DNA from 2 places in the Exiguobacterium sp. s101 genome. Region 2 is predicted to be linked to the other one. Evidence: predicted binding sites of a transcription regulator. Region 2 holds the regulator's gene; the other holds the start of a gene.
The links. The regulator NrdR, encoded in region 2, represses ribonucleotide reductase genes. The targets are predictions, from matches to a motif close to AACACNATATATNGTGTT.
Positions count from the first base shown of each region.

Region 1 (3,427 bases), on a different contig from region 2:
TTGCGTAACGAAGGAAAAGCGTTAGGTGTCGTCTACGGCTATAAAGTAGACAGTACGCCAATCGTGTTTGATGAGATGGACCTTCGTAAAATTCTTCGAGACCATGGTGACAATGCCTTGATTGAACTCCATTACGATGGAAACAAAATCAACACGCTCGTGCACGGATCGGAAACGAACCCGTTCACAAACTTCTATCAACACGTTGAGTTCATGGCTGTGAAGATGGATGAAGAGACAGAAGTCGAAGCGGATATCATCCTTGTTGGTGACGCGAAAGGCGTCAAAGAAGGCGGATACCTCGCCCAGTCGCTCTACAAAGTGACGGTCGCAGCGACACCTGCCAACATTCCTGAACGGATCGAACTCGATGTAACTGATCTCGAAATCGGTGACTCGGTGACGGTAGCAGACCTTCCGAAAGACAAATCGTACACGATTGTCTCAGAGTCAGACATGCATATCGCATCAGTGAATGAGCCGGTTGCTTCTGAGGAAGAAGAGACGGAAGAAGCTTCAACTGAAGGGGAAGCTTCAGAAGGATCTTCTGAAGAAACAGAAGAATCGACTGAGGATAAAGAATAAAAGTTACGTCTGTGTCTGTAATAATGACACGACTCAATTGAGAGGAGCATCGTCCCGAGATGGGGCGATGCTCCTCTGTTTATGAAGCAGCTCTGTTTACTGAACATTTTTTGAGCAACCGATTTTCAGATTCCAAATTACACTAACATTTTTGTTTGTCACAAATCCGCCATATGTAAACGATTACGATGTGAACACTCTGTCAATTCCTTCTAGAAGTGATTGCCAACAGAGACTGTACAGTTTATATTGTTAATGATTTCACATATTAGAACTGATACTTTCCTATTTAATTATTCAGAAAGAAGGGTTTGTGACATGGCATCAATGGAAATCCATGCACTCGAATCATTACGGAAAAAAGCACAGGCTTCCTCGCAAATGATTCATTATCGTCCAATGGAATACTTTTTACGGGCAATGTTAGCCGGGATCTTCATCGGCTTTGCTTCAATCTTTACGTTGAAAGTCGTTAACGGTATGTATTTAGCGGAATCTCCGTTCACGACACTCATCGGGGGCTTCTCGTTCGGGATCGCGCTCGTCATGATCATCTATGGGGGAGCCGAGTTGTTCACAGGGAATACGATGTATTTCACGACGTCGACACTTCGCGGTTATACGACGCTCAGTGATACGATGCTCGTCTGGTTGCTCTGCTTCGTCGGAAACGCACTCGGGGGCATCCTTTTCGCATTATTACTAGCACCGACTGGCGTCATCCAAGAACTTGGCATGAACAATTGGTTGTTCTCCGTTGTTGAGGGGAAAATGCATCATACGACGGTCGAAATTTTCTTCCGCGCCATCTTCTGTAACTGGATGGTCTGTCTCGCTATTTTCTTACCGAAACAAATGAAAAATGAGTTCGCTCAAATCTTCTCGATGATCTTCCTTGTCGCGGTCTTCTTCGCTTCAGGATTCGACCACGTCATTGCCAACTTCGTCTTGTTCGCCTTGACGCTCGTCGTTCCACATCCTGAGACGATCAGCATGGCAGGTGCGATTCACAACTTGATTCCTGCGACGTTCGGTAACATTATCGGCGGTGCCCTCTTTATGGGAGCCATCTATACATGGCTTAACTCGAAAGGTCTCCGTGAGGCACAAGAACTCGAGGAAGAAGTCGAATTAAAAGTCGTAAAAGCTGCTAAATAAATGACGTTTATCACATATAACGTTGAGCCTTGTCTTATCGAAGACGAGGCTCTTTTTTGTCGTAAAGGCACAGATAAACTGTCACAATATCGACTCGTGACCATCGAGAAAAATACGTGTCATAATCTATATATAGGATTTTAAAAACAATTTTAAATGTTTAAAATCCATATATAGTGAGGTGATAGGTTTTGAAATTATTGCAGTTGTATGAGGACGTCTGCGTCTTACCAGACCAAGACTTAGTGCAGGAAAATGCGAACGTGGACGGAAAGTCCCCGCTCGGAAAATTAGCACGACTCTCTTCAGAAGTGTCTAAAGAACTGTCGCAGACGTATTTAATGTCGGAGCAATCAAAACAGGCCGTAAGTGAGAACTATCTATACGTGCACGACGCCGACTATTACATCACAGGCTCAACGACATGTTGTCAAATTCCACTCGGTCAATTATTAAAAGATGGATTCCATACGGGGCATGGAACGATTCGGTCACCAAAAGACATTCGTTCCGCCATGGCACTCGCGTCCATCATCCTTCAAGCGAATCAAAATATGCAGCATGGGGGACAGGCGTTCCCGATGTTTGACGTCGATTTGGCACCGTATGTCGAGAAGACATATGAGCGCCAACTGAGCCGACTCCAATCATTGCCTGTTGACTGGGACGATGTGCAATTGGAGCAACTCGCGGAAGAAGAAACTATCTCTGCGACGTATCAGGCGTGTGAAGCGTTCATCCACAATGCGAACTCGATGCATTCACGAGGTGGCGGGCAAGTGCCCTTCGTCTCAATCAATTACGGGACGGACACCTCAAAGTGGGGACGCATCCTCATTCGGGAGTTGCTACGTGCCACGGAACGTGGGTTAGGGAATGGAGAGACCCCGATTTTTCCCATTCAAATCTTTAAAGTAAAAGAAGGCATCAACTTCCACGAGGACGATCCGAACGTCGATCTTTTCCGTGAAGCGTGTCGCGTCACGGGCAAACGGCTTTTCCCGAACTTTTCTTTCATCGATGCCCCGTTCAACGCGTCATACTACGATGGGACGCATGAATCAGAGGTGGCGTATATGGGCTGCCGCACTCGGGTCATGGGAAACCGGCACGGGGAGGAGACGTCAATCGGACGTGGCAATCTTTCCTTCTCCACACTCAACTTAGTGAAAATGGCGCTTGTCTCGGAGTCGCTCACTGACTTTTACCGCATTCTCAACCGATATATCGACATCGGCATCGAACAGTTGGTCGAACGTTTCGACTATCAATGCACGCGTCGCGCTGAAGAATTCCGATTCCTCTACACACAAGGTGTCTGGCGTGGAAGTGAGCAGTTACATATGCAAGATGAAGTCCGAGACGTATTGAAACAAGGAACGCTCTCACTCGGCTTCATCGGGCTCGCCGAAACGCTGAAGGTGTTGACAGGTAGTACACATGCCGAGTCGCGTGAGGCGGAACGAATCGGTCTCGACATCGTCACCCATCTAGCCAATCGAATGCGTGTGGCAGCCGAAGCGTACGATTTAAATTTTTCGTTGCTTGCGACACCGGCAGAAGGACTGTCAGGTAAATTTGTGACGCGAGACCAGGAAGAGTTCGGGATGATTGAAGGTGTCACCAATCGTGCCTTCTATACGAATTCGTTCCATGTGCCGGTCTATCAGTCTGTATCCATCCG
Region 1 covers NZ_JACSKX010000001.1:51,235-54,661, reverse strand. Annotated here, with positions in the region: gene KNO76_RS00255 (50S ribosomal protein L25/general stress protein Ctc) at 1-585, shown strand, start outside; gene KNO76_RS00250 (formate/nitrite transporter family protein) at 913-1,743, shown strand; gene KNO76_RS00245 (anaerobic ribonucleoside triphosphate reductase) at 1,935-3,427, shown strand, end outside.
Region 1: KNO76_RS00245 (anaerobic ribonucleoside triphosphate reductase) is a predicted target of NrdR. The motif match lies at 1,907-1,924, and genes of this name have one in related genera.

Region 2 (3,427 bases):
TGCGAGTAGATACGTTTTTCCTACGCCGAAGCTACCATGTAGATAGAGGCCGTTCACTTTTTGTCCCGACTTCATTCCCGTTACGAAGCGCATGGCTTCACGAAGTGCGATTTTACGTGCATCATCTGCCCAATCAAATGATTCGAAGCTCGCCTCGCGCACTTCCTCCGGCAAAAATAAACTCTTAAACTTCCGGTCCATCTCCTTTTGTCGTCTTGCTTGCCGATGGGCGACCGTTTCTTCGTAACGAATCGCAATCTGCCCTAAATCGACATAAAGCACAGGTTGATGACCCGGGATGACAGCCTGTTCGTCGATGAACGTTTTGCCATCCATCTGTTCAGCATACTCACTCAGTTTCGTGAATCCGATTTCAATCGCTTTCTCCTCTAACTCAGGATGAGCGTTTAAAAAAGCAATCACACCCGGGTGATTTAAAGTTCGTTTGCGAATCGACTCATACGCCTCACGCACTTCTTTTCGATTCATCAACTGAGACAGCGCTTGGTTGATTCGTTCCATCCCCTCACCCCTTCTCTTTCAATTCATTCAATAGTTTCACAAGCTCCGCATCATCTGGGACAGACGATTCGAGTTCCTTCTTCCTTGCCTGATCGTAAGACCGTTGTTGTTTCGCTTCATCCTCGAGCCACTTCGGCATGTCTCCTTGTTGGTTCTTACGACGTGACCCAACAGTCGTTCGTTGCCCATTTTCTCGTTTTTGCTGTTTCTTCTCAATCAGTGCATCTTGTGTCTCTTCACGCTCTAGCGCTTCTTTCGCATTCGTATAGCCTGCTGTCTTCCAGCTTGTCGCAATGCGAAGGACGTAGTTCTCGTTCAGACGAGTCTGCTTCTTCACTTCAATGCAATAATAGAAGAGCGCGTTGATGACACCCGGAGCGAGACCGAGTGTATCGACAAGTTCGATGACTAACTGCTCGTCACTTTTAGAGAGTTGTGGCGTCTTTCGTAAAGTAGACACGTATTGATGAGGGTGCGCGGACTCCATCACCTCTGGGTCATGAAGATCCCCAAACTTCGTCTCCTCAAGTTCCACCGTTTTCTCTTTTCGGTGACGGGTCTGTTTCTTCTTCAGCTGCAATACCATTTGACGACAGCCGTCCCGTTTTTCTTGTTCACTGAGCGGAAGATATGCTTCGTGGACAAAATATTCTTTCAACATCTCAGCCATCGTCTCTTCATCGAGTTGAGAAACATACGCAAGTTTCGTAATTGTTTCATCTAATTTTTTTGTAAAAAAGCCAACTGGGAAATTCGTCAGTTTTTTCACAATGCCCATATCGAACGAATAGTTAATTTCAATCTTCGCACGATCCGGTTTTTCGTAATTTTTTTGAGTGAACGCCCGGTGATTGACTCCTTTGACGTCGAACACTTCATTGAAGTCTTTCGTTACTTCGACGATACCGGCCGGCAATGGGTCGATTGTAAAACGTCCTTGCAGTTGCTTAAAACGCACTTCTCCAACTTTATAAAAAAGGAAGCTTGATAACAGCCCATCATTTAAAAACGTGTGCGGTGCGAGCGGAACTCGCAACTGATAAACATATTGAGTTAATCGGGCATCTTTCGTTTTGTAGGTACGTACTAATCCGATTGCTTCTAGCCGGAATAAACTATCGGTCAATTCATTGATTGAGTACTCTAACATCTCACACAATGCACTGTGTGACATATAGTTCGATTTCATTTTACCGGGCTTCAATTCGCTCCATAGCGTCTGATAAAGCGCGAGCGCCTTCACCCCGATAACCGGTTGATATAGGTGATAGAGGGACTGATACGATTCACGGTCGACAAGACCTGTACTCATAATCAATAGTTCGTCTGTCCCAAAAATTGTACGTTCTTTCTCCATGGCTCTCTCCCTTGAAAAAGGGCGACCAGCAGGCCGCCCTTTAGTTGGTCGAATTTTCTTGCTTCATTAAATCTTCAAGTTCTTTAAAGAACACCGTGATGTCTTTAAATTGGCGATAAACTGAGGCAAATCGAACATATGCGACTTCATCTACACGCGCCAGTTCATTCATCACCAGCTCCCCCACTTGCTCACTCGGAATCTCCGACTGCGCGAGGGCTCGAAGTTGCTGTTCTACTTTTGTCACAACTCCTTCAAGTTGCTCTAAGGTAACCGGTCGTTTTTCACACGCCCGAATGATCCCGCGGAGTACTTTTTCACGACTGAACTCTTCACGATTCCCATCTTTCTTTACAATAATGAGAGGTGTCTGTTCGACTGTCTCAAATGTCGTAAACCGATAGCCGCACTTTTCACATTCACGACGACGCCGAATCGAATAATGGTCTTGCACCGGTCGGGAATCGAGCACTCTCGTTCCATTGTGATCACATTTCGGACAACGCATGCTCAAGCCTCCTTATCGTTCGACAGTTTTATTTCCTATAGCACGTAGCGGGAATTGCTGTGAGAGTGCCTCGTAGTAGTGAGATACAATTTGTGCAAGGTCTACACCGAGGCGCTGTTCACGATTCAGTGTGAAGTCAACCGCTGTACGCCCCCCGTCAACTTGTACGATTGTGACGAGTCCATCCCATCCTTCTCCGATGAATGAAAGTTCTCCACGGTTCGTATCGATTCGACGTACCGACTGACCTTTTGATTGAATGAGTTCTTCTAGCCACTGTATGATGGCATTCGGAGATGCCGCATAGTAGCGTGTCTGTAATGACTCGTTTTTATGAGTGTCTTTCGTTTCAATATGTGTTTGTAACTTATCTAACAGTCCCATAATTCACCTCAACGCTTGAGTTATATACGTTAAGCATATCAAAATTAAGGCGACAACAAAACATTTAAAAGGGCTGACCGTTAAACGGCCAGCCTCAAAAGGTTCTTCAGAATTATTTAGTTAATGCAACTTGTGCTTCAGGAACACGAATTGGTCCCATTCCACGTTCAAGTTTAACATCTTCACGTACTTTTGCATCCAAGCCTTCGGCGATATACTGCGATGCCGTAGCCGGATCGATTCGATCTCCACATGTGAACACGTCAACTGACGCGTACCCATGTTCAGGGAAACTGTGAATCGTTAAGTGTGATTCTGAAATGATGACGACTCCACTCACGCCGTGCGGCGCAAATTTGTGGAATGCGACTTCGCGGACTTCAGCGCCCGAACGAAGAGCAGCATCGACGAACAAACGCTCGATGTAGTCGATATCATTTAATTTGTCGGGATTGCACTCCCAAAGTTCTGTAATAATGTGACGTCCCATAGTATCCATATTAGTGGATCCCCCTTTACATCAATGGTCTCAAAGTAGTTGATGATCACTCACTTTGTGCCTGAATCGCCCACAACCACGGGGGAAAGTTAGTCCTAAGAGGTCCTAACCCTTTAAGTTGCGTTTGTCAGACCAATTGAAGTTCACGAAACTGAGT
Region 2 covers NZ_JACSKX010000011.1:72,637-76,063, forward strand. Annotated here, with positions in the region: gene dnaI (primosomal protein DnaI) at 1-522, opposite strand, end outside; gene KNO76_RS10420 (DnaD domain protein) at 527-1,879, opposite strand; gene nrdR (transcriptional regulator NrdR) at 1,920-2,387, opposite strand; gene KNO76_RS10430 (hypothetical protein) at 2,400-2,771, opposite strand; gene speD (adenosylmethionine decarboxylase) at 2,884-3,270, opposite strand.